DNA from 2 places in the Kitasatospora brasiliensis genome. Region 2 is predicted to be linked to the other one. Evidence: predicted binding sites of a transcription regulator. Region 2 holds the regulator's gene; the other holds the start of a gene.
The links. Region 2 encodes HspR, which represses chaperone genes until heat shock. Its sites were predicted from a motif close to TTGAGNNNNNNNNNCTCAA; they were not measured.
Positions count from the first base shown of each region.

Region 1: a site for HspR is predicted at 9,645-9,663, ahead of lon (endopeptidase La). Genes of this name have one in related genera too.

Region 1 covers NZ_JAUOOW010000005.1:310,504-326,438, forward strand. Annotated here, with positions in the region: gene QWJ13_RS20940 (C40 family peptidase) at 1-2, opposite strand, end outside; gene QWJ13_RS20945 (inorganic phosphate transporter) at 342-1,538, shown strand; gene QWJ13_RS20950 (hypothetical protein) at 1,568-1,822, shown strand; gene QWJ13_RS20955 (MDR family MFS transporter) at 1,928-3,424, opposite strand; gene QWJ13_RS20960 (MarR family winged helix-turn-helix transcriptional regulator) at 3,656-4,105, opposite strand; gene QWJ13_RS20965 (ABC transporter permease) at 4,232-5,272, shown strand; gene QWJ13_RS20970 (ROK family transcriptional regulator) at 5,351-6,559, opposite strand; gene QWJ13_RS20975 (GtrA family protein) at 6,578-7,156, opposite strand; gene lon (endopeptidase La) at 7,226-9,622, opposite strand; gene QWJ13_RS20985 (rhomboid-like protein) at 9,840-10,562, opposite strand; gene QWJ13_RS20990 (response regulator transcription factor) at 11,167-11,904, shown strand; gene QWJ13_RS20995 (sensor histidine kinase) at 11,987-13,174, shown strand; gene QWJ13_RS21000 (multifunctional oxoglutarate decarboxylase/oxoglutarate dehydrogenase thiamine pyrophosphate-binding subunit/dihydrolipoyllysine-residue succinyltransferase subunit) at 13,408-15,935, shown strand, end outside.
Region 2 covers NZ_JAUOOW010000002.1:350,175-366,109, forward strand. Annotated here, with positions in the region: gene clpB (ATP-dependent chaperone ClpB) at 1-522, opposite strand, end outside; gene QWJ13_RS09450 (LysR family transcriptional regulator) at 672-1,634, opposite strand; gene QWJ13_RS09455 (TDT family transporter) at 1,706-2,824, shown strand; gene QWJ13_RS09460 (LuxR family transcriptional regulator) at 3,502-4,494, shown strand; gene QWJ13_RS09465 (helix-turn-helix domain-containing protein) at 4,484-5,470, shown strand; gene QWJ13_RS09470 (LuxR family transcriptional regulator) at 5,467-6,432, shown strand; gene QWJ13_RS09475 (LuxR C-terminal-related transcriptional regulator) at 6,425-7,396, shown strand; gene QWJ13_RS09480 (hypothetical protein) at 7,404-8,006, opposite strand; gene QWJ13_RS09485 (hypothetical protein) at 8,340-8,498, shown strand; gene QWJ13_RS09490 (helix-turn-helix domain-containing protein) at 8,577-9,566, opposite strand; gene QWJ13_RS09495 (heat shock protein transcriptional repressor HspR) at 9,743-10,273, opposite strand; gene dnaJ (molecular chaperone DnaJ) at 10,281-11,444, opposite strand; gene grpE (nucleotide exchange factor GrpE) at 11,668-12,285, opposite strand; gene dnaK (molecular chaperone DnaK) at 12,282-14,123, opposite strand; gene QWJ13_RS09515 ((Fe-S)-binding protein) at 14,446-15,935, shown strand, end outside.

The sequences.
Region 1 (15,935 bases), on a different contig from region 2:
ATGTCGACCTGGTCCTCCCGCCGCGCACTGCCCCTGTCCCGGCTTCCCGGATCCCGCAGATCCTCCCACGGGTTACTCGCCGGAAACAGGGCGCGGAAGGACGGGGAGGTTAATTCTCGATCGATCTGTGAGACAGCTCTCAGCAAACCGGGTCGAACCGTCATTTTCTTCGCTAATGTCCAGCTCAGCGCGCCGCAGGTCACCGCAATGAAATCCAATGGTCACCGGGAGTCAACCATCGGAACCATGATTCCCGGCTCAGTTCACCTTCCGTTTACCAAACAGACCTACGGTCGCGACGTCATCAACGTCCGTGCGACAACTACGACGATTGTTTGGGTATGGAACACATCTCGTTCCTGGTAGCCGTTGTGATCATCACGGCGCTCGCCTTCGACTTCACCAACGGGTTCCACGACACCGCCAACGCGGCCGCCACCGCGATCGCGACCGGGGCCCTTCGTCCGAAGGTCGCGGTCACCATCGCGGCCCTGCTCAACTTCGCGGGCGCCTTCCTGTCCGTGAAGGTCGCCACCACGATCTCCGGCGGCATCGTCAACGAGAAGGCCGGCGTCCATCCCGAGATCATCTTCGCCGCACTGGCCGGCGCGATCCTCTGGAACCTGCTGACCTGGCTGCGCGGACTGCCGTCCAGCTCCTCGCACGCCCTGTACGGCGGCCTGATCGGCGCCACGATCGTCGGCGTCGGTATGAACGGCGTCAACTTCGACACCGTGATCACCAAGATCATCATTCCGGCGGTCGCCTCCCCCTTCGTCGCCGGCCTCGCCTCCTGGGGCGCCACCAAGCTGGCGTACGCGATCACCCGCAAGGGCAACAGCGCGGCCACCGAGAAGGGCTTCAAGACCGGCCAGGTCTTCTCCTCCTCGCTGATCTCGCTGGCCCACGGCACCAACGACGCCCAGAAGACGATGGGCATCATCACCCTGACCCTGGTCTCGGTCGGCGCCCTGCCGCACGGCGCGCTGCCTCCCACCTGGGTGATCGTCTCGGCCGGCGCCGCGATCGCGCTCGGCACCTACATGGGCGGCTGGCGGATCATCCGCTCGATGGGCAAGGGCCTGGCGGACATCCGTCCGCCGCAGGGCTTCGCCTCCGAGTCGGCCGCCGCGACCGTCATCCTGACCTCGTCGCACATGGGCTTCGGCCTCTCCACCACCCAGGTCTGCTCCGGCGGCATCATGGGCGCCGGCCTCGGCGGCCCGAAGGGCGAGCTGCGCTGGAGCCTGGTCCGCCGCATGGTCTACACCTGGGGCCTGACCCTGCCGGCCGCCGCCGTGGTCTCCGGCCTCGCGGCCCTGGTGGCCGAGCAGGGCGGCTGGGGCGTCGCCCTGGTCGGCGCCGTGCTGGTGGCCGGCGCGGGCGCGATGTGGATGATCTCCCGTCGCCAGCCGGTCGGCGCGGACAACGTCAACGACGTCAACGAGGTCACCCCGGTCGAGGTCACCCCGGTCGAGGTCGCACCGGCCGGTACCGCCAACGCCCCCACCCCGGCCTCGACCACGGTCGCGGCCTGAGCGCCCGCGGCTGAGGAGGAGCACTCACCATGCACATCACCATCAAGTGGAACGCCCTGGCCGAGACCGCCGGTGTCAGCTTCGGCATCACCGTCGCCGTGGTCGCCGTCTTCGCGCTCGGCATCCTGGCGCTGTCCCGCCGCGAGGCCGCGGTGAGCGCCGCCCGCGAGGGCGGCACCGCCGCGGCTGGCGGCGGCAAGCTCGCCCTGGCCGGCGCGTACGTCTGCTTCGCGGCCTGCGGCGCGGTCGTCCTGTACGGGCTGTCGCTGATCGCCGGCAAGTAGCCGCCGCGCACGGGGGCGAACGGCAACGGGCCGGGGAGTGTCGAGACACTCCCCGGCCCGTTCGCGCGTTCCGACCGGTCGGCCCGCCTGCCGGTCGCTTCCCTGTCAGCTCTCCTGGGTGGTCTTCAGCGCCGTCTCCCGGATGAACAGCACGGTGACGAAGGCCAGCGCCGAGAACGGGGCGGCCCACAGGAAGACGGTGCCGACGCCGTGGCCGAAGGCGTCCGTCACCAGCGGCACGATCGGGGCCGGCAGCTTGGCCAGGTCCGGGATGCCGCCGCCGGAGGCCGCGGGCGAGGCCGGGATGTGCGCGGCGGCCAGGTTGTCGGCCAGGTAGTGGCCGACCTTGTTGGTCATCAGCGCGCCGAGCGCGGAGACGCCCATCGCGCCGCCCATGGTGCGGAAGAAGGTGACCACCGAGCTGGCCGCGCCGAGCTCGTGCCGGGGCACCGTGTTCTGCACCGCGAGCACCAGGTTCTGGCTGGTCAGGCCGAGGCCGATGCCGGTGATCGCCATGTAGGCGGAGAGCAGCGCGTAGTCGGTGTCGGCCCGGGCGGTGCCGAGCAGGCCGAAGCCGACCGCGAGCAGCGCGGTGCCGGTGACCAGGTAGGCCTTCCACTTGCCGTACTTGGTGATCAGCCGGCCGGCCACCGCGGAGGAGAGCGCCAGGCCGAGGATCATCGGCAGGGTCATCAGGCCGGCCACGGTCGGGGACTTGGCGCGGGCCAGCTGGAAGTACTGGCTGAGGAAGGTGGTCGCGCCGTACATCCCGACGCCGACCAGCACGCTGGCCAGCGCGGCCAGGGTGACGGTGCGGTACTTGAACAGGCCCGGCGGGATGATCGGCTCGGCCGCGCGGAACTCGATCGCGATGGCCAGGGCGCCCAGCAGCAGGCCGCCGCCGACCATGGCCGCGGTCTGCCAGGACAGCCAGGCGTAGTTCTTGCCGGCCAGGGTGATCCAGATCATCAGCAGGCTGACCGAGGCGGTGATGACCACGGCGCCCAGGTAGTCGATCTTCGCCTGGCGCTTGACCACCGGCAGCTTGAGGGTGCGCTGGATCACCAGGATCGCGGCCACCGCGAACGGGATGCCGACGTAGAAGCACCAGCGCCAGCCCAGCCAGGAGGTGTCCACGATGACGCCGCCGATCAGCGGGCCGCCGATGGTGGCGAGCGCGAAGACCGCGCCGAAGTAGCCGCTGTACCGGCCGCGCTCACGCGGCGGGACCATCGCGGCCAGGCAGATCTGGCCGAGCGCCACCACACCGCCGGCCCCGATGCCCTGGAGCGCGCGGCAGGCGATCAGCTCGCCGGTGTTCTGCGAGAGGCCGGCCAGCGCCGAGGTGCCGATGTAGATCAGCAGGGCGATCTGGAGCAGCAGCTTCTTGCTGGCGAGGTCGGAGAGCTTGCCCCAGATCGGGGTGGAGGCGGTGAGGGTGAGCAGCGACGCGGTGATCACCCAGGTGTACGCGGACTGGCCACCGTGCAGGTCGGCCAGGATGTGCGGCAGGGCGTTGGAGACGATGGTCGAGGAGAGCACGGCCACGAAGAGGCCGAGCAGCAGGCCGGAGAGGGCCTCCATCACCTGTCGGTGCGTCATCTGTTGACTGTCGGTCGCGGCGGCGGTGGCGCTCGCGGCCTCGGTGGTCACGGTCATCTGGGTCCTTCGGCGAGCAGGCGGGCGGGCAGGATGCGCGGATCATGAAATTTCGTTGCCGTAAGCAACCATAAGTCGAGATGGTTGAACTAGGCAACTTTCTTCAAGGGAAAGTAAAGCCGCGCGCTCAAGCGCCCGCAGCGCCTCCGGAAGCCGCCGGGACCCCTCCGGGCCTCACTCCGTCGGGGGCTCCCCCAGCACGTCGTTGAAGCGGTGCAGCAGCACCGCGAAGCGGGCCACGTCCTCCGGGGACCAGTCGCCCATCACCTCGCGCACCCGCCGCATCCGCACGTCCCGCGCGGACAGGTAGCGCCGGCGGCCGTCCTCGGTGAGCGAGACCAGCGCGGCCCGGCGGTCCAGCGGGTCCGCCTCCCGGGCGACCAGGCCCAGCTCCTCCAGCGTCCGGATCTGCCGGCTCACCGTCGCCTTGCCGATGGTGAAGTGCGCGCCGACGTCCGTCACCCGCACCGGCCCGGCCTGCTCGATGTACGCGAGCAGGCTGTACGCCATGCCCTCCAGTCCGGGGTGCACCCGGCGTGAGAGTTCCGCCACTCTGGCCCGGCCTCGCCGGAACATCAGGGCGACCTCGCGCTCCACCGCCACCAGGGCTTCCTCGTCACTCACCGCGCCAGTATCGCGCAGCGACACTCGCCGAGCCCGGGGACGTACAGTGCGACAAGCCAACTAGTTCATGGTATTAAGTATCGGTTCTGGAAGTACCGATTTTCCCCCATACGCAAGGAGATGTGGATGGCAGCCCCGGGGCAGGGTTTCCTCGCCGAGTTGAAGAGCGCGGTCACCCCGCGCGCGGCACTGCTCGTGTTCGGAGTCCTGCTGCTCCAGCTCGGCTTCATCACCTCCTACATCGGGGCGCTGCACAAGCCCGCCCCGCAGAACCTCTCGATCGCGGTGGTCGCCCCGCCGCAGGTCGCCCCCAAGCTGGTCGGCGCGCTGGAGGCGGTGCCGAACGACGCCGTCCGGGCCAGCACCGTGCCGGACGCCGAGACCGCGACCCAGCTGATCAAGGACCAGAAGCTCTACGCCGCGCTGGTCGTGGACCCGACCTCCACCCAGGACACCCTGCTGGTCGGCAACGCCCGCGGCACCGCCGCCTCCAAGGCCGCCGAGACCATCACCACCGCGATCGACCAGAGCCAGGGCCGGACCGTCAAGGTCCAGGACGTGGTGCCGCTCGCCAAGGGCGACAACAACGGCCTCTCCGCCTTCTACCTGGTGATCGGCTGGTGCGTCGGCGGCTACCTGGTCGCCTCGATCCTCGGCATCAGCGCGGGCTCCAAGCCGGCCAACACCCACCGCCTGCTGATCCGCCTCGGCGTCCTCGCGGTGTACTCCATCGGGGCCGGCCTGCTCGGCACCGTGATCGCCGGACCGGTGCTGAACGCCCTGCCGGGCTCGATCCTCGCCCTGACCGCCATCGGCGCCCTGGTGGTGTTCACGGTCGGCGCGTTCACCATGGCGCTCCAGTGCCTGTTCGACATCCTGGGCATCGGCGTCGCGGTGCTGATCTTCGTGGTGCTCGGCAACCCGAGCGCGGGCGGGGTCTACCCGGCGCCGATGACTCCGCCGTTCTGGCGGGCCATCGGCTCCTGGATCCCGAACGGCGCCGGCACCACCGCCACCAAGTCGATCGCCTACTTCGGCTCCACCAACCTGGGGATGCCGATCCTGGTCATGGTGGTCTGGGCGCTGGTCGGCATGGGCGTCGCCCTGCTGGCCGTGCTGCGCGGCCCGCGTTCCGGCGGCCGCGAGCTGGTGGCCGAGGAGGCCTGAGCCTCCCGCTGACCACGCGCGAGCCCCCGGCCACCACGGCCGGGGGCTCGCGCGTTCCCCGCGACGACAGTCAGCCGGTCAGCCGAGCGGCCCCGGATCGGCGATGACGGCCCGTACGACGCGCACCGCCGCGCCCAGCAGCGGGCCCCGGCGGCCCAGCCGGGAGACGGTCAGCCGCTCCGGTGACCACGGCCGTACCGTCACCCGGGCGGCCAGCTCGGCGCGCATCGCGGGCAGCAGCCAGGGCGCCAGCCGGGCGTAGCCGCCGCCCAGCACCACCCGGGCCGGGTCCAGCAGGTTGACCGCGCCCGCGGCGGCGGTGCCGAGCGCCGTGCCCGCCCCGGCCAGCGCGGTACGGGCCGCCGTGTTCCCGGCCCCGGCACGGTCGGCGAGCAGCGCCACCCAGTCGCCCCGGGAGCCGGTCAGGCCGGCCGCCCGCAGCACCGCCGCCTCGCCCGCGTACTGCTCCAGGCAGCCATGCGCCCCGCAGGCGCAGCGGGGCCCGCCGGGGTGGACGGGCACATGGCCGAACTCGCCGGCGAAGCCGCGCGCCCCGCGCAGCAGCCGGCCGTCGGCCACGATCGCCGCGCCGACCCCGGCCTCGGCGGAGACGTACAGGAAGTCCTCCGGGCCCTCGCCGAGCCAGCGCTCGGCCAGTCCGCCGAGGTTGGCCTCGTTGTCCGCCTCGATCGGCAGCTCGGCCAGGCCGCCGCCGGTCGCCCGCAGCGCCGGGCGCAGTTCGGCGGCCAGCGGGACGTCCTGCCAGTCCAGGTTGGCGGCCCGCTGGAGCACCCCGCCGGAGCCGCCGACCAGCCCGGGTACGGCCAGGGTGAGCCCCGCCGGGCGCAGCCCCGCCTCGGCGACGGCCTCGTCCAGCAGCCGGGCGAGGTCGGCCATCACGGCGGCCGGTTCGCGGCCGTGATTGGAGACCTCCCGGCGCCGCGCGGCGCGGACCTCCCCGCGCAGGTCGACCACGCAGGCGCCCAGGTGCCGGACCCCGATCTCGGCGCCGAGGCCGCCGGGCCCGGCCGGGTTGAGGCCGAGCGCGGTGCCGGGGCGGCCGACCTTGCCGCCGGAGGTGGCGGGGCCCTCCTCGACCACCAGCCCGGCGGCGATCAGCTGTTCGGCGAGCGAGGAGACGGCGGCCCTGGTCAGCCCCGTCCCGGCGGCCACTTCGGCGCGCGAGCGCGGGCCGCTCGCGATCACCCCGAGCACCAGGGCCAGGTTGGCCCGGCGCATCCCCTGCTGGCTGGCGGGGCCGGTCCGCAGGGCGTCCGGCTCGCGCATAAGGCTCACCTCGCCCCTTTACGGCACATCCGGTGGCATCTCGGGTGCAGCGTAGCCGGGTTCCGGGGCCGTCGTCGGGAGCAGGGCGGGCGGCACGGGCCCGGCGGGCGGGGCCGGCCGGGCGGGCGGGGCGAAGACCCAGCGCCGCATCGCCCAGTAGCGGAACAGCATCGCCACGAAGGTGCCGACGACCATCCCGCTGAGGAAGTCCGCGAGCTCCTGCTGGACGGGGTCGATGTACGGCTCGCGCAGGTCCAGCAGGTACCGGGAGGCCGCCAGCGGTACGTCGTTGACGGCGATCGCCACCGCGCTGACCAGGAGGAACATCAGCACCTCCCGCTGCCGGCCGTCGGCCCGGAACGCCCAGCGGCGGTTCAGCACGTACGAGACGGCGGTGCCGATCACCGTCGCCACCGTCAGCGCGACCACCGGTTTGTGTTCCAGCACGGTGAACTTCAGCCCGAAGTTGATCGCCGTGGTGAGCACGAAGCAGCCGCTGCCCACCAGCAGGAACTTCACCAGCCGGCGGTGCCGCACCAGGAAGGGGCGCAGCCGTTCGGGCACCCGGGCCAGGGCGCGCTGCGTGGGGGACGGCATCTCCGCAGTGTCGCACGCGGGGATGCCGTCGCCCCTTCACTCGGCGGTGGCGACTCGGGCGGTAGCGGCTCAGGCGGCCGCGACCAGCACCTCGGCCGGCTCCAGCGCCAGCTCCAGGACCTCCCTCACGTCAGCCACCGGGTGCACGGTGAGCCGCTTCAGCACCTCGGCCGGGACGTCGTCCAGGTCGGCCTCGTTGCGCTTGGGGATGATCACCGTGGTGAGCCCGGCCCGGTCGGCGGCCAGCAGCTTCTGCTTCAGCCCGCCGATCGGCAGCACCCGCCCGGTCAGCGAGACCTCGCCCGTCATCGCCACGTCGGTGCGCACCCTGCGGCCGGAGAGCAGCGAGGCCAGCGCCGTCGTCATGGTGATGCCGGCGCTCGGCCCGTCCTTGGGGACGGCTCCGGCCGGGATGTGCAGGTGCACGCCGCGGTCGCGCAGCGAGGTGACGGGCAGCTCCAGCTCGGCCCCGCGCGAGCGCAGGTAGGAGAGCGCGATGTGCGCGGACTCCTTCATCACGTCGCCCAGCTGGCCGGTGAGGGTCACCCCGGTGCCGCCCGTCTCGGCGTCGGCCAGCGAGGCCTCGATGTAGAGGACGTCGCCGCCGGCGCCCGTCACCGCGAGGCCGGTGGCCACGCCGGGGACGGCGGTGCGGCGCTCGGCCGGCTCCTGGGCGGACTCCGGCACGTGGTGCGGCCGGCCGATCAGGGCGCGCAGGTCCTGCGGGCCGACGGCGGCGGGCAGTTCGCGCTCGCCCAGCTCGGCCTGCGCGGCGATCTTGCGCAGCACCCGGGCGATCGAGCGCTCCAGGCCCCGGACCCCGGCCTCCCGGGTGTACTCCCCGGCGAGCCGGCGCAGTGCCTCCTCGCCCACGGTGACCTGCTCGCCGCCGAGGCCGGCCTTCTCCAGCTGGCGCGGGAGCAGGTGGTCGCGGGCGATGACGACCTTCTCGTCCTCGGTGTAGCCGTCCAGCCGGACCAGCTCCATCCGGTCGAGCAGCGGCTCGGGGATGGCCTCCAGGACGTTGGCGGTGGCGAGGAAGACGACGTCGGAGAGGTCGAGCTCGACCTCCAGGTAGTGGTCGCGGAAGGTGTGGTTCTGCGCCGGGTCCAGCACCTCCAGCAGGGCGGCGGCCGGGTCGCCCCGGTAGTCGGAGCCGACCTTGTCGATCTCGTCGAGCAGGACGACCGGGTTCATCGAGCCGGCCTCCTTGATCGCCCGCACCAGGCGACCGGGCAGCGCGCCGACGTAGGTGCGCCGGTGGCCGCGGATCTCCGCCTCGTCCCGGACGCCGCCGAGCGCGACCCGGACGAAGCTGCGGCCCATCGCCTTGGCGACCGACTCGGCAATGGAGGTCTTTCCGGTGCCGGGCGGGCCCACCAGGGCGAGCACCGCGCCCCCTCGGCGGCCGCCGACCAGCCCGAGCCCCTGGTCGGCCCGGCGCTTGCGGACGGCCAGGTACTCGACGATCCGCTCCTTGACGTCGGCGAGGCCCGCGTGGTCGGCGTCCAGCACCGTGCGGGCACCGGCGATGTCGTACGCGTCCTCGGTGCGCTCGCTCCAGGGCAGCTCCAGGACGGTGTCCAGCCAGGTGCGGATCCAGGAGCCCTCGGGCGACTGGTCGGAAGCGCGCTCCAGCTTGTCGACCTCCTTGAGCGCGGCCTCGCGCACCTTCTCGGGCAGGTCGGCGGCCTCGACCCGGGCCCGGTAGTCGCCCTCCTCGTCGGCGGCCTCGCCGTTCAGCTCCGCCAGCTCCTTGCGGACGGCCTCCAGCTGGCGGCGGAGCAGGAACTCCTTCTGCTGCTTGGCCACGCCCTCCTCGACGTCCTTGCGGATGGTGTCGTTGACCTCCTCCTCCGCGAGGTGGTCGCGCAGCAGGGTCAGCGCGTACTCCAGCCGGGCGACCTGGTCGGCCTCCAGCAGCACCTTGAGCTTCTGCTCGGCGGTGGCGAAGGGCGCGTAGCCGATGTTGTCGGCGAGCTCGCCGACGCCCTCGATCTGCGCCACCCGGTCGACGATCTGCCAGGCGCCGCGCTTGCGCAGCCACTGGGTGGACAGCGCCTTGTACTCCTTGACCAGTTCGGCGGCCCGGCCGGCCACCGGGGTGCCGACCGAGGACTCCTTGAACGGCGTGGTCTCCACCCAGAGGGCGGCGCCGGGGCCGGTGGTGCCGACGCCGATCCGCGCCCGCCGCACGGCGCGCACCAGCGCGGCCGGCTCGCCGTCGGCCAGCCGGCCGACCTGCTCCACGGTCGCCAGGGTGCCGGCCGCCGCGTACGAGCCGTCCACCCGCGGCACCAGCAGGACCTGCGGCTTGCCGGTGCCGGTGGCCGCGGCCCGGGCGGCCTCGACCGCCGCGCGCACCTCGGTGTCCTTCAGGTCCAGCGGGACGACCATGCCCGGCAGGACGACCTCGTCGTCCAGCGGCAGCACGGGCAGGGTGAGCGGTGTGGACGTGGATGCCATGATCTCTCCCCAGTCAGCGAACTTGAGTCGACCTGACTAAGTCTTCGCGCCCGGCGAATGTTCCCCACGCCCGGTTCGCCGTGAGCGAACACGAATCGACACGGAATGCACCACGTCCGACTCCGTCAAAAGCGCACCAAAAACACCTCAAGGGAGTCTTAAGAGACCCTGATGAAAAGGTCACCCGTCGCGGGCCGCGCCCGACCGGGCGGCGGTGTCAACGCGCCGTCCACGCCCGCGCGGGAGCACTGCCCGGAGCCGTCACGGCGGCCGGGCGCGGCCGGGGCGGGCGCCGCTCGACCCGTCGCAGCCAGCGCCACAGCGCGACCCCGGTGAGCACCGCGGCCGGGTGCCCCACCCCGGTGATCACGTCCCGGTCGCCGGCGATCTGCCCGGCGATCATCAGCCCGACGCCGCCCAGCGCCAGCACCCGCCCGGGCCGGGAGAGCAGCCCGGCCACCGCTCCCAGACAGGCGAGCACCCCGTAACTGACCCCGATGTCCAGGTAGTCCATCACCTCGGGCGCCATCCGCCCGGTCTCCACGGCGGTGATCACCACGCCCTGGGAGAGCAGCGTCGCCACCACGTGGCCGACCGCGAACACCGCCGCCGCCCTGGCCGGGCCGACCCTGCGCTCCAGCGGCGCCAGGGTGAACGCGAATCCCCACAGGTACGGCATCCACACCTCGCCGGCCACCCAGAATCCACTCAGCACAAGGGCGCGCAAAGGATGCTGGAGCAGGTTGTGCCCGTCCGAACTGGAGGCTTCCTGCAAGCGCTGGACGAGTTCCGGATCCGCGACTTTGGCGAAGGTCGTGGTGGCTCCCACGACGGCGAGATATCCGAGTGTGAAGGGCGTCCGACGGGGCATCGGCACTCGTTCCAGCAGCCACTCCAGGACTCCGGCGCGCAGCCCGAGCCGGAGCATTCCGTACGGCACCGCCGCGGCTCCGCTCCCGTCGGCACCCCGCCGAACTCCCGCCATGCCGCCTCCGCTCCGCGCCGCGTCCACCGGCCCCCGCCAGGTGCCCAACGTACCGGCGCGGGCCCCGGTTTCCGCCCGGCCGGGAGTTGTCGCGGACACGGTACGTCGAGGTTCTGAGAGGCACCTGGGAAAAGCCCGTGAAGACCGTCGCCGCGGCGGACCGCCGGATTCCCGGCATTGGTCCAGACCTTCTCCCCAATAACGCGGCAGCACGGCCTCTGACCGGCGACTTGGCGTCAACTGGACTGCATACGTACCGTTACGCAGAGAAAATTCGCCGGGTAAGGTATCGGCCCGTGCCCACTCGTGCAGTGGGTCCGAGGGCGGCCCGACAGCCGGCCCACGGGCCGGAAACGTCCGGTCCACCTGCCGGGAAGCATCCGCTGTCCGTACGCTGCGAAGTGCGCGGGAGAAGTGGGCGGCCGACCATCCGTCCTCGGCTCCCGATCGCGCGACGGGACGGCGGACCCGGCACAGTCCACGACGGAACAAGACTACGAGCGGAGCCCGCCATCCCCACAGGTGGCCGGCCCGCAGCCCTGGGGGCGGTGGCGTGACCGTGACAGAAATTCAGCAGGACAACCACAACACCGGTGGCACTGTGAGCAGCCAGCGCAGAGTCCTGGTGGTGGAGGACGAGCCCACGATCGCCGAGTCGATCGCCGCCCGTCTGGGCGCCGAGGGCTTCAAGGTCGCCGTGGCCCACGACGGCCCCGGCGCGGTCGACGGCTTCCACACCTGGCAGCCGGACCTGGTGGTCCTCGACATCATGCTGCCCGGCTTCGACGGCCTGGAGGTGTGCCGCCGGATCCAGGCCCAGCGCCCGGTGCCGGTGCTGATGCTGACCGCCCGTGACGACGAGACGGACCTGCTGGTCGGCCTCGGCGTGGGCGCGGACGACTACATGACCAAGCCGTTCTCGATGCGCGAACTGGCCGCCCGCGTCAACGTCCTGCTGCGCCGCGTCGAGCGCGCCCAGCAGGCCGCCCGCACGCCCGCGCTGGGCAGCCTGCGCTTCGGCGAACTGGAGATCGACCACGTGCAGCGCCGGGTCCGGCTGGCCGCGGGCGACGTCCACCTGACGCCGACCGAGTTCGACCTGCTCGCCTGCCTGGCCGCCCAGCCGCGCGCGGTGCTCACCCGTGAGCAGCTGCTGGCCGAGGTCTGGGACTGGACCGACGCCTCCGGCACCCGCACCGTGGACAGCCACGTCAAGGCGCTGCGCCGGAAGATCGGCGCCAGCTGGATCCGCACCGTCCACGGCGTCGGCTACGCGCTGGAGGCCCCGCTCTCCTGACGGCGATCCGCCTCGAAGACGGGCCACCGGGGGCCCGTGTCGGGGACGACGCCGTGCCACCACGCGGGGACCACAGGAGACCATGACCTTTCCACAGCAACGCAACGGGGAATCCGACGGCGCGCGGCCGCAGAACCTGGCCGCCCGCGCCGCCCATCGGGTCTGGGCCGACATCAGGCCGCTCGACCCGGTCCGGTCGATCAAGGGCAAGCTCGCCCTGCTCGTGGTCGTCTCCGTGTTCCTCGCCACCGGGATGGTGGTGATGGCGATCCGGTCCGAGACCCAGATCCGGATCATCATGATCTTCTCCATGATCGCCTCGCTGCTCTTCATGCAGTTCCTCGCGCACGGGCTGACCGCCCCGCTGCGCGAGATGACGGAGGCCTCCCGCGCGATGGCCTCCGGCGACTACAGCCGCCGGGTCGAGGTGAGCTCGCGCGACGAGATCGGCGAGCTGGCGGCCGCCTTCAACGCGATGGCCGCCGACCTCCAGGCCGCCGACCGGCACCGCCGCGAGCTGGTCGCCAACGTCTCGCACGAGCTGCGCACCCCGATCGCCGCACTGCGCGCCGTCCTGGAGAACGTGGTGGACGGTGTCGTCCAGCCCAATCCGGCCACCCTGGGGGCGGCGCTGGAGCAGACCGAGCGGCTCGGCCGCCTGGTCACCCACCTGCTCGACCTCTCCAAGATCGACGACGGCGTGGTCGACCTGGACGCCCGCCGCTTCGAGGTGCGCGAGTTCCTGGACGGCGTGCTGCGCGGGGTCACCGTGGACGGCGCGACGGCCGGCGGCGCCTTCTCCCGACGCGGGGACGTCCGGCTGGCCCTGGAGGTCAACCCGGCCGGCCTGACCGGCGTGGCGGACCCGGAGCGGCTCCACCAGGTGGTCGCCAACCTGGTCGACAACGCCTGCAAGCACTCTCCGCCCGGCGGCACCGTGACGGTGCGGGCCAGGCCGGAGGGCGAGACGGGCGGCCTGCTGCTGGAGGTCGAGGACGAGGGCCCCGGCATCCCCCCGGCCGACCGCACCCGGGTGTTCGAACGGTTCGGTCGCAGCGGCACCGCGACCGCCGCCGGTCCGGGCGCGGACGGCGGCACCGGACTGGGCCTGGCCATCGCCCGCTGGGCGGTCGACCTGCACGGCGGGCGGATCGCGGTGGCCGAGTCCCCGCGCGGCTGCCGGATCGAGGTCCGGCTGCCCGGCCCGCGACAGGGCGATGGTCAGGACATTTGTCACAAGTCCGACACAGAGCCACACAAAGATCGTTAGAAGATTTGGTCGAGGTTTTGTCCGATTTCGTCCGGGTATGAACCCTGTTCGACGCCGATCGGTTCCCCTCAGATACGGCTTTCTAACGTACTTTTTCGGCCAAACTCCAGGTCAGGACTGTGATCTGGACGACGCCTGGCCCCCGGGGACTGCGCGATCACCGGTCAGGGGCGTAGCCTTAATCCCCGCTGTCCAAACATCCCAAAAGGAAGCGGAAGAGGGCGGTTGCCGCCGTGTCGCCACAGTCCCCTGAAACCCCCAACAGCTCGGCAAGCTCCACTGGCTTCGGCCCCAATGAGTGGCTCGTCGACGAGATCTACCAGCAGTACCTCCAGGACCCGAACTCGGTCGACCGAGCCTGGTGGGACTTTTTCGCCGACTACAAGCCCGGTACCGAGGTGACCCCAGTGACCCAGGCCGCGACCCAGGCCGGCTCCACGCCGACCCCTGCCGCTGCCCCCGCGCCCGCCGTTCCCACGGCCGCGCCCGCCACCGCTCCGGCTGCCCCGGCCCCGGCCCCGGCCGCCGCTCCGGCCCCGCTCGCCGCCGCGCCCGCCGCGCCCCCGGCCCCCAAGGCCGCCCCGGCGCCGGCCGCGCCCGCGACCGCCGCCGCCGGCCCCGAGCTGGTCCAGCTGCGCGGCCCGGCGAAGGCCGTCGCCACCAACATGGACGCCTCGCTGGAGGTGCCGACCGCGACCTCGGTCCGCGCCGTCCCGGCGAAGCTGTTGATCGACAACCGCATCGTCATCAACAACCACCTCCAGCGCGCGCGCGGCGGCAAGGTCTCCTTCACCCACCTGATCGGTTACGCCCTGGTCCAGGCCGTCAAGGCCGCCCCGGGCATGAACTACAGCTACAAGGTGGAGAACGGCAAGGCCTTCCTGGTCAAGCCGGAGCACGTCAACCTGGGCCTGGCCATCGACCTGGTCAAGCCGAACGGTGACCGCCAGCTGGTCGTCGCGGCCATCAAGAAGGCCGAGACCCTCGACTTCTTCGGCTTCTGGCAGGCCTACGAGGACATCGTCCGCCGGGCCCGCGCCAACAAGCTGACCATGGACGACTTCACCGGCGTCACGGTCTCGCTGACCAACCCCGGCGGCATCGGCACCGTGCACTCCGTGCCGCGCCTGATGCAGAACCAGGGCACCATCGTCGGCGTCGGCGCCATGGAGTACCCGGCCGAGTTCCAGGGCTCCGCCCCGGAGACCCTGTCCCGCCTGGGCGTCTCCAAGATCATGACGCTGACCTCGACCTACGACCACCGCGTCATCCAGGGCGCGGCGTCCGGCGAGTTCCTGCGCGAGATCCACCGTCTGCTGCTCGGCGAGAACGGCTTCTACGACGAGATCTTCGAGTCGCTGCGGATCCCGTACGAGCCGGTCCGCTGGGCCACCGACGTCGCCACCACCCACGACGACGAGGTCAACAAGACCGCGCGCGTCATGGAGCTGATCCACTCCTACCGGGTCCGCGGTCACCTGATGGCCGACACCGACCCGCTGGAGTACAAGCAGCGCAAGCACCCCGACCTGGACGTCACCACCCACGGCCTCACCCTGTGGGACCTGGAGCGCGAGTTCGCGGTCGGCGGCTTCGGCGGCCAGAAGATGATGAAGCTCCGCGACATCCTCGGCCTGCTGCGCAACACGTACTGCCGCACCGTCGGCATCGAGTACATGCACATCCAGGACCCGACGCAGCGCAAGTGGCTGCAGGACCGCCTGGAGAAGCCGTACACGAAGCCGGAGCGCGAGGAGCAGCTGCGGATCCTCCGCCGCCTGAACTCGGCCGAGGCCTTCGAGACCTTCCTCCAGACCAAGTACGTCGGGCAGAAGCGCTTCTCGCTGGAGGGCGGCGAGTCGCTCATCCCGCTGCTGGACGCCACCATCGACGCCGCCGCCGAGCACCGCCTCGACGAGGCCGTCATCGGCATGGCCCACCGCGGCCGCCTGAACGTGCTGGCCAACATCGTCGGCAAGCCGTACGGCAAGATCTTCGGCGAGTTCGAGGGCAACCTCGATCCGAAGTCGATGCACGGCTCCGGCGACGTCAAGTACCACCTGGGCTCCGAGGGCACCTTCACCGGCCTGGACGGCGAGACCATCAAGGTCTCGCTCGCCGCGAACCCCTCCCACCTGGAGGCCGTGGACCCGGTCGTCGAGGGCATCGCCCGCGCCAAGCAGGACATCCTGGACCAGGGCGGCACGACCTTCCCGGTGCTGCCGATCCAGATCCACGGTGACGCGGCCTTCGCCGGCCAGGGCGTCGTCGCGGAGACCCTGAACATGTCGCAGCTGCGCGGCTACCGCACCGGCGGCACCGTGCACATCGTGGTCAACAACCAGGTCGGCTTCACCGCCGCCCCGGCCAGCAGCCGCTCGTCGATGTACTCCACCGACGTGGCGCGGATGATCGAGGCCCCGATCTTCCACGTGAACGGCGACGACCCGGAGGCCGTGGTCCGCGTCGCGCGGCTCGCCTTCGAGTTCCGCGAGACGTTCCACAAGGACGTCGTGATCGACCTCATCTGCTACCGCCGCCGCGGTCACAACGAGGCCGACAACCCGTCTTTCACCCAGCCGCTGATGTACGACCTGATCGACAAGAAGCGCTCGGTGCGCAAGCTGTACACCGAGGGCCTGATCGGTCGCGGCGACATCACCATGGAAGAGGCGGAGCAGGCGCTCCAGGACTTCCAGGGCCAGCTGGAGAAGGTCTTCGCCGAGGTCCGCGACGCGGCCCAGGCGCCGGCCGACGCCAC
Region 2 (15,935 bases):
CCGGGCGGCCTGGGTGAGGTCGGTGCCGTACTTCTCCAGGGCCTTGTAGGTGCCCTCCGGGTCCGGCGAGGTGACCTTGCCGCTGCCCCGGACGTCCTTGAACGCGGCGAGCAGCGCCTTGGGCGTGGCGCCCTGCTGCACCAGCAGCTCGGCCACCGCCCCGCCCTCGGCGGCCAGGCCGACCATCATGTGCTCGGTGGAGACGTACTGGTCGTCCAGGTCGTCGGCGCGCTTGCCGGCCTCGGTGAGCACCGCGATGGTGTCCCGGGCGAGCTGCGGGGCGGAGACCGTCGAGCCCGACGCGCTGGGCAGCGCGGCCGCCTGGCGGCGCGCCTCGGCGTCGATCCGGGAGGCGTCGGCGCCGACCGCCTCCAGCAGGGGCCGGGCGATGCCCTCGGGCTGCTCCAGCAGGGCGATCAGGATGTGCACCGGCCTGACGTCCGGATTGCCGGACGCGCCGGCCTGCCGGATCGCGGTGGCCAGGGCGTCCTGGGTCTTGGTGGTGAACTTGCTGGCGTCCACTGCTGGGGGGCCTCCCTCTCGTCCTGCGCTGAGCCGTCTCGCGCTGAGCCGTCTTGCACTGACCTTTGTGCACTGCTGCGGGCCGTACGGCACCGGGTGGTAGTGCCGTACTGCTGCGTACAGCATGCACTAAGTTGAGTCTATTCCGCTCAACCTTTCCTCGCGCCCACATTTTCGGTGAACATCCGGCTCCTCGGTGAACGTTTGGCGGACCGCCTGGTCAACCCCAGCAGCTCCCGGGCAGGCCCGCCCGGCCGCTGCCCGGCCGGCCACACCGCGCGCAGCGGCCGCCGCAGGTCCAGCTCCGGCACCAGCTCCACCTCGACCAGCCGCCGGGTGGCCAGCTCCTCCTCCACCACCAGGTCGCTCAGGCAGACCGGCCCGGCCCCGGTCATCGCCGCGGCCTTCAGCGCGGTGGACGAGGCCAGCTCCATCCGGGGCCGGGCCGCGCCCCCGTACGGCCGCAGGGCCGTCTCCAGCACCTCCCGGGTGCCCGAGCCGGGCTCGCGCAGCACCAGCGGGGTGGCGGCCAGCTCGGCGCCGGTCAGCGGGCTCTGGCGGCGGGCCCACGGGTGGCTGGGCGCCACCACGACCACCAGCCGGTCCGCCGCCACCACCGTGCCGGCCAGTCCGGGCGGGGTGGACGGGCCCTCGACGAAGCCGAGGTCGGCCTCGCCGGCCAGCACCTGCCCGGCGACGTCCGCCGAGTTCGCCGTCCGCAGCGTCACCGCCGTCCCCGGGCTGGCCTCGGACAGGCCCAGCAGCCAGCCGGGCATCAGGTACTCGGCGACGGTCAGGCTGGCCACCAGCCGCAGCTTGGCGTCCCGCCGCCCGCGCAGCGCGTCGATCCCGGCGTCCAGGGCCTGCGCCGCCTCCAGCACCTGCCGGGCCCACTCGACCACCAGCCGGCCCGCCTCGGTCGGGGTGCTGCCCCGGGGCGAGCGGTCCAGCAGCGGGACGCCGATCTGCCGTTCCATGCCCTTGATCCGGGCGCTGGCGGTCGGCTGGCTGACGCCCAGCTCGGCCGCCGCGCGCCCGACGCTGCCCAGCCGGGCCACCGCGAGCAGCAGTTCCAGGGCGCCTAGTTCGGGGACGTGCGAGGAGAGGGCCATAGGTTCAGGCTATGCCCCCATCGAATCTTCGGCGCTACCGGTGGTCCGCCTGCGGACCGATGGTGGAGGGCATGTCCACCGTGTCCGACGTCCACCCCCTCGTCCGCCCCGCCGTCCGCCGTCCGCGGTACGACCTCGCCCGGCTCGGCCCCAACTGGTACGCCGCCGTGATGGGCACCGCGATCCTGGCCAACGGCGCCGCCGCCCTGCCGGTGCGGCTGCCCGGGTCGACCGTCCTCGGCGAGGTGATGTGGGCGCTCGGCCTGGCCGCCCTGCTGGTGCTGGCCGGGGCCCGGCTGGTCCACCTCACCCGGCACCGGGAGGCGGCCCGCGCCCAGCTGCTGGACGACCCGGCGACCGCGGTCTTCTACGGCTGCCCGCCGATGGCGCTGCTGGCGGTCGGGCTGGGCACCCTGCTGGTCGGCTCCCGGGTGATCGGCACCGGCCCGGCGGTCGCCCTGGACCTGGTGCTGTGGAGTGTCGGCACCCTCTACGCGCTGGTCGTGGCCGGCGGCATCCCGTACCTGATGATCACCCGGCACCCGGTCTCCGTCCTGAAGGCCAATCCGACCTGGCTGCTGCCGGTGGTCGCCCCGCTGGTCGCCTCCGCCTGCGGCCCGGCGCTCGTCCCGCACCTGCCGGCCGGAACGCCCCGGCAGGCCATGCTGTACGGCTGCTGGGCGCTGTTCGGGGTCGGGCTGCTGGCCACCCTGGTGCTGCTGCCGGTGGTGTTCACCGGCCTGTTCCACAGCAAGCTGCCGGCGCCGGCGCTCACCCCCTCGCTGTTCCTGGTGCTCGGCCCGCTCGGCCAGTCCGTCACCGCGATCCACCAACTCGCCGACGCCGCCCGCCCGGTGCTGCCCGCCCTGGCCCCGGCCATGACCGACCTCGCCGAGCTGTACGGGGTGGCGGTGATCGGCGTCGCGATGCTCTGGCTGGCCGTCGCGCTGACCGCCAACCTGCGCGCCCGGCGGGCCGGGATGACGTTCGCGATGACCTGGTGGGCGTTCACCTTCCCGGTCGGCACCTGCGTCACCGGTGCCTCCGCGCTCGCCCGGCACACCGGCTTCGGGGGCTTCAGCGCCCTGGCCGTCGGGCTGTACCTGCTGCTGGCGCTGGCCTGGGTGCTCGCGGCCGGCGGCACCGCGGCGGGGCTGGCGCGGGGGCGGCTGCTGGCCCGGCAGGCCTGAGCCGCGCGGCTGTCGTCGGGGACTGGCGGGCCTGAGCCGCGAGGTCGTCGGCGACGGCGCGGATGCAGGAACGTGCACCGCGGGCATGACCGTGCACCGCCAACCGGCAGTGGTGCCCGGTGACGCCGAAACCCGTTGCCAGCCTCGGTGTTCACCGCGATCCGACCCGCCGTCCGGCCCCCCGCACCCGGGCCGTGCTGCAGATAGCTGCAATTGCGCGAACATGCACTCGGGCTGCACTTGTTCACCGGCCGTCACGCTGTGAAGGTGGAGGCACGCCAAGTCGTCCGGGCACCGCAGCCCGATGGTGGCGACTAGCTCTTCAAGATGGCCGCCGGTGCGATATCCCGCACCGGCGGAACGGGGGGGAAGAGCACCGGATCGGGGGCCATGTGTGGTGATGGCCCCCGAACCGGACCCGGCGAGGCGTTGCTGCTCCGCCTCGACGGGAGCGCCCTGGCATGGCGTACCGATGGCGGCCCCCGGACGACCCGGCGTGCGACGGCACCCGGGCCCGGGGGCCCGCTGTCCCACCCGGTACCGTGACCGCCGACCCGTGATCACGCCGTACCGGTACCAGGCACCGTGAGCCCCACCGGCCCACCGGCGCCGCGGCCCGTGCGGGAGGGGAGCACGGGCAGCACCAGGGGAGAGGCGTCCGGCAGGGAGAGTGCGACGTGACGGCGGAACCGGCGGTCACGCCGCACCCCGGGGGACCGGCGGGCGAGGAGCCCGACGAGGCCGCCCGCCGGCTCTACCTGGCCGTCATCGCCGAGGGCGGCCGGCTGCCCGTCGGCGAGGTCGCGGACGTCGACCAGGGCGCGCTCCAACAGCTCATCGACATCGGCCTGTTGATGGCCAACCCGATGGACCGCTGCTACACCGCGGTCAGCCCGCGCTCGGTCAGCGACCGCCTCGGCGCCGAACTGCGCAGCGAGGCCACCCGGCTGCTGGTCCGCGCGGAGAACCTCCCGGGCGCCCTGGACGGCCTCACCCGCGCCTACGACGCGATGCCCCGCCCGGCCGGCCGGGCCGGCGGCGCCGTCCACGTCGAGGGACACGTCCACATCCGCCAGCGGATCTCCCAGCTGGTCTCCGACTGCCGCTCCGAGGTCCTCACCGCCCAGCCCGGCCACCGGCCCGCCGACACCCTCCAGATCGCCCTGCGCCAGGACGTCCGACTGCTCCAGCGCGGCTGCTCGCTGCGCACCATCTACCAGCCGGTCGCCTTCGCCGACCCGCCCGCCCTCGCCTACGCCGAGGAGGTCACCCGGCACGGCTCGCTCATCCGCGTGCTCGACGAGCCCTTCCAGCGGCTGATCGTCTTCGACCGGTCCGTCGCCGTGATCTCCGCCAACGACGACAACAGCACCGCCGCCTTCATCACCGACCCGGCCACCATCGCCTACCTGGTCGGCGCCTTCGAACGCGACTGGGCGCGCGCCGACACCACCGAAGCCGCCGCGCCCGGCCAGGGGCCCGCCCGCACCATCCCCGACCGGGTCGGCCGGCTGCTCGCCCGCGGCCTCACCCAGCGGGCCGTCGCCACCCGGCTCGGCCTCAGCGAACGCACCGTCGCCGGCCACATCTCCCGACTGCGCGACCGCTACGGCGCCCAGACCCTGTTCCAACTCGGCTGGCTGATGCGAGGCTCCCGCGATGACCGATGAGCCCGGCCAGGCCGAGCGGGCCCTCTACCTCGCCGCCGTCCGGGGCGGCGGCCGGCTGTGCCCCGCGGACCTCACCCCCGCCGACCGCCCCGCCCTGGCCGCCCTCGTCGCCCGCGGCCTGCTCAGCCCCACCCCCACCGGCTGGACCGCCGCCAACCCGCGCGCCTGCGGCGACCGCCTCGGCGGGGAACTGCGCGCCCGCGCCCTGCGCCTGCTGCTGCACGCCGAGCGGCTGCCGGGCACCCTCGCGCCGCTGGCCCACGCCTACGACGCCGCCCGCCACGCGCCCGCCGACTCCCCGCCCGTCGCCTTCCCGGCCGTCGACTTCCCGGCCGTCGGTCGCGGCGCCGTCGAGCCCGGGCCCGGCAGCGTCGACGAGGCCGCCGACGCCCGCCGACGGATCAGCGAACTCGTCTCGGAGTGCCGGGAGGAGGTCCTGGCCGCCCAGCCCGCGCCGCGGCCGCTCGAAGCCCTCCGGATGGCCCTCGCCCAGGACCTCTCGCTGCTCCGCCGCGGCTGCTCGCTGCGCACGGTCTACCAGCCCGCCACCGTGGCCGACCCCGCCGCGCTGAGCCAGCTCGCCCTGCGCACCGGTCGGGGCGCCCAGATCCGGGTCCTCGCCGAACCGTACGAGCGGGTGCTGGTCTTCGACCGTACGGTGGCCGTCATCCCCGCCGACGCGGACCGCAACCGCGCCACCTTCCTCACCGACCCCACCACCGTCGCCTACCTGGTCGCCCAGTTCGAACGCGACTGGGCCCGCGCCACCCCCGCCGACCGGCACCTCGACCCGCCGCCGCCCACCACCGTCCGGATCGGCCGGCTGCTCGCCCGCGGCCTCACCCAGCGGGCCGTCGCCACCCGGCTCGGCCTCAGCGAACGCACCGTCGCCGGCCACATCTCCCGACTGCGCGAGCGCTACGGCGCCCAAACCCTCTTCCACCTGGGTTGGCAGATGCGGGAGGAACAGTCATGACCGACCTCGGCTTCGCCATGCCTGACGACGACGCCCGCGCGCTCTATCTCGCCATCCTGCGCGAGGGCGGCTGGGTGCGCTCGGTCGAGGTCGCCGCGGCGGACCGGCCGGCCCTCCGGCGGCTGGTGGAACTCGGGCTGCTGGTGCCGCAGTTGCAGGACGCCGCGTACAGCGCGGTCGATCCGCGGGCGGCCACCGAGCGGATCGGCGCCGAGATCCGCCGGCAGAGCGCCCGACTGCTCGTGGAGGCCGAGCAACTGCCCGAGCTGATGGGCGAACTGACCCGCGCCTACGACGCGACCCCGAAGCACCGGAACGGCACCGCGGGGGTCCGCTACCTCACCGCGAAGGAGGACATCCGGCACGAAATCGAGCTCCTGGCCCAGGAGTTCCCCGGCGAGACCATGACCGCCCAGCCCGGCGGCCCCCGTCCGGCCGAACTGCTCCCCGACTCCCTCGACCGTGCCCGCCGGGTCCACGAGCGCGGCGGCACCGTGCGCTCCCTCTACGAGGCCTCGGCCAAGCTGGACCCGCTGACCGTCCGCTTCGCCGCCGACGTCACCCCGCTCGGCTGCACCACCAGGGTCCTCACCGTCCCGTTCAAACGCTTCCTGGTCTTCGAGCGCACGGTGGCCGTCATTCCCGCCGATCCCGGCTACGCCAGCGCGGCCGTGGTCGACGACCCGGCGATGGTCGCCTTCGTGGCGGACACCTTCGAGCAGCTCTGGCAGCACGCCGAGGGCGTCAACTGGGCCGCCCTGGCCGCCGGTTCTCCCGAGAGCCCGGTCCACGAGCAGGTCTCCCGCCTGCTGGCCCGGGGCCTCACCCAGCGGGCGATCGCCACCCGCCTCGGCCTGGGCGAGCGGACGGTGGCCGGGCACATCGCCAGGCTGCGGGAACAGTACGACGCCGAGACGCTGTTCCAACTCGGCTGGCAGATGAGGGGAGACCGCCATGTCTGAGCACGACCTGCCCGACGCGGCGGCGCGGGATCTCTACCGGGAGATCCTCAAGGAGGGCGGCCGCCTCCACGTCAGGGACATCCGCCCCGAGGACGAGCCGACGATCAAGCAACTCGCCGATGTCGGGCTGTTGGTGCTGCGCGTCGCGGACAGCGCCTACAGCGCGGTGAACCCCCGGGCGGTGGGCGAGCGGATCGGTGCGGACCTGCGGGAGGAGAGCGCCCGCCTCCTCGCGAAGGCCACGCTGGTGCCGGAGCTGCTGGAGGACCTGGCCCAGGCCTATGACGCGGTGCCGCGCCGGCACAAGTCGACCGGCGGGGTGCGGCGGGTGGCGGGCATGGTCGAGATCAGGCACCTGATCTACCAGCTCGTCAAGGACCATCCGCACGAGGCCCTGTGCGCCCAGCCCGGCGGGCCACGCCCGCACGCCCACATGGCCGACTCGCTCGACGCGGCCCGCCGCTACGTGGAGGCGGGTGGGGCGATGCTCACCGTCTTCGAGCCGTTGGCCTGTTCCGACCCGCGAACGGTCGAGTACGCGCGGGACTCGACGCGGGTCGGTGCCCCGATCCGGCTGCTGGACGGCCCGTTCGCCAAGACGTTGATCTTCGACCGGGCCGTCGCGCTGGTCCCGGCGGCGTCGGACCACACGGTCGCCGCCGTCGTGGAGGACTCCGCGATGGTCACGTACCTGGTCGAGGTCTTCGAACGGCAGTGGGAGCAGGCGCAGATCGTGGACTGGGAGTCCCTGTCGGGCGGTTCCACTCCGTACTCCCCCCACACGCAGGTCGGCCGCCTCCTCGCCCGGGGCCTCACGCAGCGGGCGATCGCCAGCCGGATGGGGCTGAGCGAACGCACCGTCGCCGGTCACATCGCCCGGCTGCGTGAGCTGTACGACGCGGAGACGCTGTTCCAACTGGGCTGGCGGATGCGGGGAACCCGGACGGGGGAGTCCGATGGGTAGCCGCGGCTCAGCCGGTGGCGGCGCCGGTCGGCCAGTGCTGCTGCCGGGGGACGTTGAACTGCTCGCCGGGGGCGGTCCAGAAGCCCTCGCGCAGGGAGAGCGCCATGCCGGCCCAGTCCAGCGCGGTCTCCACCGTGTGGTTGAGGGCCTCCTGTGACCAGGTGTCGTCGAAGACCAGCGGCAGGACGGGGGCGACCTGCTCGATGGTGGCGATCAGCGGGTTGTGGGTGATGGCCTCGTCGACCAGCAGGACGATGGGCTTGCGCAGCGCCGACGCCCAGCCGAGCTCCAGGCTCACGCCGGCCGAGAGGGGGGCCCCGACGTAGGCGAAGACCAGGTCCGCGGACTGGAGGGCGCGGAAGTCGGACGGAACGCGGGGCTCCGGCGCGCGGCCGGAGATGGTCCAGGCGTCGCTGTGGTGCGCGCTGTACACGGCGGCACCGCTGCGGAGCAGGGTGGTGCGGAGCGTCGTCAGCCGCGTCCGGCTGGCGAGCGTCACCACACTGTCGGCCGGGCCGGTCAACCGCATCAGCGGCGCGGCCAGGAACACACGTGCACGCCGACCCTCAGGGGCCTGGCTGTCGTGGTGACGCAGGTAGGGCTCGGTCATGTCGACTCCGGGGAAAGGCCGACCGGGGGGGTGTGCGTCGGCGCTGCGTTGGATGTGGGCTGCTCTGCGGACTGATGCCGCTGATGAACGGTTTAGAATTTGACGGTACATTGGCAAGGTGTGGTGCCTTGTCGGACCATTGCGAGCGAACTGATCGTCCATCGCGGGGCAACGCCGCGTCCAGGGTTGTCCTGTGTCATCTGGATGACTGGCAGGGAGATGACGCACAGCCCGTCATCGGCGGCGGATGAGCGCAGCCCCCTCGCGTAGCAGTATGTGAACCGTTATCCTGCTCGATGCTTCTAGTTGACGGTTTCTCAAGAGAGTGAGGGCGTGGCCGATATGCGCCGATTTGTCCGCAAGATAGTGCTTTCGCTGGCCGTCGTCGCTGCGGTGACCGGTGCCGGCTCGCTCGCGAATGCTGCCGACTCGCACGACGCGACCACTGTCAGTGCCGTCGTGAGCCTTGCCGACGACATCTCCTGGCAGTAAAGGCCGCCAGGTGAACTCCTGATCGCACGTCAGGAATCCCCGGAAATTCGGCGGCCTTGCGTGAAGTGGGCGGGCGAATCAGCCGACGGAATCCTGGGCCTTTCGGCCGAGTGCGTATCCGAGCTGAAATAGCGAGTCGACCTTGTAGTCGTCTCGCATTTCGGCTATGTGTCTTGCCAGCGTCCGCTCACTGATTCCCAGGCGCCGCGCGATCACCCGGTGGTTGGTGCCTTCGAGCATCTGGTCGATGATCGTCTGGCGGAGGCGGGACACCACCTGTTGGGGCACCGTACGGTCGCCCTCGAATTCCAGCGCGCGGCTCCAGTACTGCTCGAACACCTCCTTGGCGAGATAGTCGACGATGGCGGGGTCGTAGATGAAGGCCGCGAGGCTCAGGTCGTCGTCGATCGGGATCACGGCCACCCGCCGGTCCATCACGATGAGTCGTGTGTAGGGCTCGTCGAGGGTTCGGTACTGACCGCCGGCCTGCGCCAGCGTGGCCACGTAATCCCTGGTCGGCTGGTGGTAGCGGGTGCTGGCGTGGTAGATCGTCCGCATCTTCGTGCCGCTGCGGAGCGTCTTCAGATCGTAGGCGATCATTCTGGCGAGGAGGTCCGGCTGACGGGGGCCGCCGGGTTGGAGTGCCAGTGCCTCCCCGAATCCGGAATCTCTGAACTGCTCCAGCCGCTGCCTGATCAGCGCCTTCCCGCGGACGTGTTCTATCGACCCTCCGGAGCTATTCGGGGTATGGAATTCCCGGGCGAGCTCCTGGAGTTCGGAGGGGAAGGATACGGCGCGCGACAGGAGTTCCAGCGCCTGGCGCTGCCAGGAAGTGCTGAGACTTGTCGAGAGCTGCGTGGGATCGGTGGCCACGAAAACATCCGGATCATCGGTGTCGGGGACGAGAAGTCCGATCCTCACCAGCTCGTCCCGCGCGGAATCGCAGAAGTCGGTTTCAGAGCCCAACGGCAGACTGCCATCTCCCCGGATGACCGCGAGATACAGCTCTCGCGCTTCTGTCGAGAGGATGGTCGAGCCGGCGGCAAGGGGCTGCTCTCGTCCACTCATTCGTGACTCCTTGCCGTTGTAGTGCTAGCTGCGTCCTATCAGCGCCGATGCTGAACGATTTTTAGCATGCCAGATCCGTTGAGCCCCCCGAGAGGGATCGCGACCGCACTCTCTCACCACACGCCAGCCGCCGGCACCCCCCGAGAGGAGGGGCCGGCGGCTGGTGGGCGGCTCGGTCAGCGCTTGGGGCGCCAGACGACGAGGGCGCTGGAGTGGGAGGTGGGGGGCTGGTACGGGACGAGGTCGCGGCGGTAGGAGGCGTGGACGGCGGCCTCGCGCTGCTGGAGGGCGCTGGCGGCGCCTTCCAGGGAGTCGATCAGTTCCGCGACGCGCGACTGGAGGGCGGTGACCTGGTTCTCCAGCTCGATGATCCGCTTGATGCCCGCCAGGTTGATGCCCTCGTCCTGGGAGAGCCGCTGGACCTCGCGCAGCTGCTGGATGTCGCGCGCGGAGTAGCGGCGGCCGCGGCCGGCGGTGCGGTCGGGGCAGACCAGGCCGAGGCGGTCGTACTGGCGCAGGGTCTGCGGGTGCAGCCCGGACAGTTCGGCGGCCACGGAGATGACGTACACCGGGGTGTCCTCGGTGAGGACGTACGGCGGCGCCGCCGCGGCGGCCCGGCGGGTGCGGCGGGGGGCGGCGCCGGGCAGGCCCTCGCCGACTCCGGCGCCGATCGGGGTGTCGGGGTCGATCGGATTCATCGGGGACATCTGGTCGTCACGCTCCCTTCGCCGCCCGGAACAGGGCGGCTCGCGGATCGTCGGAGGCGGTGGCCTCGCGGTACTGCTCCAGGGCGTTCAGCGCGTCACCGGTGACGTGCTGGGGCACCACGACCTCGACGGTGACGAGGAGGTCGCCGCGGGTGCCGTCCTTGCGGGTGGCGCCCTTGCCGCGGGCGCGCATGGTGAGGCCGTTGGCGCTGCCCGGCGGCAGCTTGAGCTTCACGGCCGGGCCGTTGAGCGTGGGCACCTCGATGGTGGCGCCGAGCGCCGCCTCGGGGAAGGAGACCGGGACGGTGACGGTGAGGTTGTCGCCCTTGCGCCCGAAGACCGGGTGCGGGTCGACGTGCACGGTGACGTAGAGGTCGCCGGGCTGCCCGCCCCGCTCGCCCTGGGCGCCCTTGCCCTTGAGCCGGATCCGCTGGTCGGCCTGGACGCCGGCCGGGATGCGGACCTGCATGGTGCGGGCCGAGCTGGCCCGGCCGCTGCCGTGGCAGTCGGTGCACGGGTCGTCGACGATCATGCCCCGGCCGCGGCAGTCCTTGCACGGCTCGGAGAGCGCGAAGGCGCCCTGGCCGCGGCTGACCGTGCCCGCGCCGACGCAGGTCGGACAGACCCGCGGGGTGGTGCCGGCCTTGGCGCCGGTGCCGTTGCAGCTGCGGCAGGGGGCCTGGCTGGTCATCCGCAGCGGGACGGTCGCGCCGTCGACCGCCTCGTCGAAGGAGAGCGTCACCTCGGTCTCGACGTCGGCGCCGCGCCGGGGCTGGGCCTGCCGGGTGCCACCGCGGTTGAAGAGGCCGCCGAAGACGTCGCCGAGTCCGCCGCCGGCAGCGCCGCCGCCCTGGCTGCCGCTGAAGAGGTCGCCGAAGTCGAAGCTGTAGCTGCCGGCGCCACCGGGGCCGCCGGCGCCCCGGAAGCCGCCGTTGGCGAAGAGGGTGCGGGCCTCGTCGTACTCCTTGCGGCGCTTCTCGTCGGAGAGGACGTCGTACGCCTCGGAGATGTCCTTGAACCGCTCCTCGGCCTTGGAGTCACCCTTGTTGGCGTCGGGGTGGAACTCGCGCGCGAGCTTGCGGTAGGTCTTCTTGATCTCGGTGGCGGTGGCGTCCTTGGGTACGCCGAGGACCTTGTAGTAGTCCTTCTCGACAAAGTCCTTGCCACTCATGCGTCCACCTCGCTGCGCTCGGTAGCCGCTGAGCGGTACACGCGCCCCTCCATGGTTCGCTCGCTGCGCTCGCTCACGGCTTCCGCCACCTCCCGAATTCCATCGTCACAGAGCTGTCAACAGGCGCCCGGCGAACGACCGTTGACAGTGCGCTGCGGAGCCGGCCGCCGTACTTGCCGGCGTACGACTCCGCAGCGCACTGGTTGTCAGCTGTCACAGGGTGTCAGCTGTCCGAGCCACCGTCGGACTTGTCCGCGTCGGCGGACTTCGCCTCGGCGTCCGAGGACGCCTGGCTGCCGGGCTGGGGTTCGGCGACGGCCACCATCGCCGGGCGGATGATCCGCTCGCCGATGCGGTAGCCGGGCTGGAGGATCTGCACGCAGGTGTCCTCGGTGACGTCCGAGGAGTAGCTGTGCATCAGCGCCTCGTGGATGGTCGGGTCGAAGGGCTCGCCCTCCTTGCCGAACTGCTGGAGGCCCAGCTTGGCGACGACCGTCTCCAGCGACTCGGCGACGGACTTGAAGCCGCCCGTCACCTCGCCGTGCTCGCGGGCGCGGCCGATGTCGTCCAGGACCGGGATCAGCGACTCCAGGATGTTGGAGACGGCGATCTCGCGGACGGTCAGCCGGTCGCGCTCGACCCGCTTGCGGTAGTTCTGGTACTCGGCCTGGAGGCGCTGGAGGTCACCGGTGCGCTCGGCGAGCTCCCGCTTGGCGGCGGCGAGGTCCTCCGAACCGGAGCCCTCGGAGCCGGCCGCGGCGGCCTCCTCGGCAGCCTTGATCACGGCCTCTTCGGCGGCGGAGTCGTCGCCGGGCTTGCCGCCCTGCGGCTTGTCCGTCATGCCGCACCGCCCTTGGGCTTCTCGTCGTCCACGATCTCGGCGTCGACGACGTCGTCGTCCTTGGCCTGGGCGGAGTCACCGGCAGCGGCGGCACCGGCGGGGGCGTCGGCGTTGGCGTACAGCGCCTGGCCGAGCTTCTGCGCGGTGGTGGAGACCTTCTCCGAGGCCTCGCGGATCTTCGCGATGTCCTCGCCCTTCAGGGCCTCCTTGAGCTCGCCGATGGCGGTCTCGACCTCGGTCTTGACGTCGCCCGGCAGCTTGTCGGCGTTGTCGGCGATGAACTTCTCGGTCGAGTAGACGAGCTGCTCGGCGGAGTTGCGGGTCTCCACGGCCTCGCGGCGCTTGTGGTCGTCCTCGGCGTACTGCTCGGCCTCGCGGCGCATGCGGTCGACCTCGTCCTTCGGCAGCGAGGAGCCGCCGGTGACGGTCATCTTCTGCTCCTTGCCGGTGCCGAGGTCCTTGGCACCGACGTGCATGATGCCGTTGGCGTCGATGTCGAAGGTGACCTCGATCTGCGGCAGGCCGCGCGGCGCCGGCGGCAGGCCGGTCAGCTCGAACATGCCGAGCTTCTTGTTGTACGCGGCGATCTCGCGCTCGCCCTGGTAGACCTGGATCTGCACGGACGGCTGGTTGTCCTCGGCCGTGGTGAAGATCTCGGAGCGCTTGGTCGGGATCGTGGTGTTGCGCTCGATCAGCTTGGTCATGATGCCGCCCTTGGTCTCGATGCCGAGGGACAGCGGGGTGACGTCGAGCAGCAGGACGTCCTTGACCTCGCCCTTGAGGACACCGGCCTGGAGCGCGGCGCCGATGGCGACGACCTCGTCCGGGTTGACGCCCTTGTTGGCGTCCTGGCCGCCGGTCAGCTCCTTGACGAGCTCGGCGACGGCCGGCATACGGGTCGAGCCGCCGACGAGGACGACGTGGTCGATCTCGGAGAGCGAGATGCCGGCGTCCTTGATCACGTTGTGGAACGGGACCTTGCAGCGCTCCAGCAGGTCCGCGGTCAGCTGCTGGAACTGGGCGCGGGTGAGCTTCTCGTCCAGGTGCAGCGGGCCCTCGGCCGAGGCCGTGATGTACGGCAGGTTGATCGAGGTCTCGGAGGACGAGGACAGCTCGATCTTGGCCTTCTCGGCGGCCTCGCGCAGACGCTGGAGGGCCATCTTGTCCTTGGACAGGTCGACGCCGTGGCCGGCCTGGAAGACCTTGACCAGGTGGTCGACGACGCGCTGGTCCCAGTCGTCGCCACCGAGGTGGTTGTCACCGTTGGTGGCCTTCACCTCGACGACCCCGTCGCCGATCTCCAGCAGGGAGACGTCGAAGGTGCCGCCGCCGAGGTCGAAGACCAGGATGGTCTGGTCGTCCTTGTCGAGGCCGTACGCGAGGGCGGCCGCGGTCGGCTCGTTGACGATGCGCAGGACGTTGAGGCCCGCGATCTCACCGGCCTCCTTGGTGGCCTGGCGCTCGGAGTCGTTGAAGTACGCCGGGACGGTGATGACGGCGTCGGTGACGGTCTCGCCCAGGTACGCCTCGGCGTCGCGCTTCAGCTTCTGGAGCACGAAGGCCGAGATCTGCTGGGGGTTGAAGTCCTTGCCATCGATGTTGATCTTCCACCCGGTGCCCATGTGGCGCTTGACCGAGCGGATGGTGCGGTCGACGTTGGTGACCGCCTGGCGCTTGGCCACCTCGCCGACCAGGACCTCACCGTTCTTCGCGAAGGCGACGACGGACGGCGTGGTCCGCGCACCCTCGGCGTTGGTGATGACGGTGGGCTCGCCACCCTCCAGAACGCTGACGACCGAGTTCGTCGTACCGAGGTCGATGCCGACCGCGCGTGCCATCGTAAATACCTCCACGGAAGAGTTGAGCTTTACGGGCTCAAGGATGCATGACTCGACGCCCGGCGTCAACAGGTATGAGTGCGCATCGCTCAACTTTGCTGAGCCGAGGCTTGGGTCGCGGCCTCCGCCCCGCCCGCCCCGCCGTGGCGGGGGTGCGCTCACGTGACTGCCGCCATAGCTTGGGAATCTTCTGGAGAACCGTTAGCCACCGGTAATGTCCGGGCCGTCGGCCCGGCAAGTTACCGACCAGTACACTCAGTTCCAAAGATTTCAAGAACCGCAGAGCCTGCTCAACCGCAAAGCCGCAGGAGACGGAGAGCCGATGCAGCTAGCAGCGATCGTCATCTCGCTGGTCACATTCGTGATCGGCACCGCGCTCGCCGCCCGTGCGGCGCTGTACATCTACAAGGTGGTCCGCACCGGTGCGGACGACGGCACGCGCTTCGGACAGCCCGCCCAGCGGGCGAAGACCCTCGCGACCGAGTTCGTCGGCCACACCAGGATGAACCGCTGGGGGGTCGTCGGCATCGCCCACTGGTTCGTCGCGGTCGGCTTCTTCAGCCTGGTCCTGACCATCGTCAACGCCTTCGGCCAGCTCTTCGACGCCGACTTCGCGCTGCCGATCATCGGGCACTGGATGATCTGGCAGCTCTTCGTCGAGCTGATCGGCACCCTCACCACGCTGGGCATCGCGGTCCTGATCGTGATCCGGCTGATGAGCCTGCCGTCCAAGTCGGGCCGCAAGTCCCGGTTCGCCGGCTCGATCGCCTGGCAGGCCTTCTACGTCGAGTACACGATCCTCGGCATCGGCCTGTGCATCCTGATGCTGCGCGCCCTGGAGGGCGCCCTCAACGGCGTCGACTCGTACGGGCCGGAGCACCTGGTCTCGTACCCGCTGGTCTCCGCGCTGAGCGGCCTGTCGCACGGCACGCTGGAGAACCTGATCTACCTGTTCGCGATGCTGAAGATCTGCATCTCGTTCGCGTGGGCGACCACCATCGGCCTCAACCCCTCGATGGGCGTGGCCTGGCACCGCTTCCTCGGCTTCTTCAACATCTACTTCAAGCGCGAGGAGGACGGCGGCACCGCGCTCGGCGCCCTCCGCCCGATGACCAGCAACGGTCAGCCGATCGACTTCGAGGACCCGGCCGAGGACGCCGTCTTCGGCGTCTCCCAGGTCGAGCACTTCTCCTGGAAGGGCATCCTCGACTTCTCCACCTGCACCGAGTGCGGCCGCTGCCAGTCGCAGTGCCCCGCCTGGAACACCGGCAAGCCGCTCTCGCCGAAGCTGCTGATCATGAGCCTGCGCGAGCACGCCTACGGCAAGGCCCCGTACCTGCTGGCCGGCGGCGGCAAGGACATGGAGGGCGTCGAGCAGGCCACCTCCGAGCAGCTCAAGGACGTCCCGGCGGCCGCGCTGGCCGAGGCCGAGCGCCCGCTGATCGGCACCGCCGAGGAGAACGGCGTCATCGACCCGGACGTGCTGTGGTCCTGCACCACCTGCGGCGCCTGCGTCGAGCAGTGCCCGGTGGACATCGAGCACGTCGACCACATCGTCGACATGCGCCGCTACCAGGTGATGATCGAGAGCAACTTCCCGACCGAGGCCGGGACGATGCTCAAGAACCTGGAGAACAAGGGCAACCCGTGGGGCCTGGCCACCAAGGCGCGCCTGGACTGGGTCAAGGAGCTGAAGAAGGAGACCGGCATCCAGGTGCCGGTGATCGGCGAGGACATCGACCCCGCCGAGGTCGAGTACCTCTACTGGGTCGGCTGCGCCGGCGCCCTGGAGGACCGCGCCAAGAAGACCAC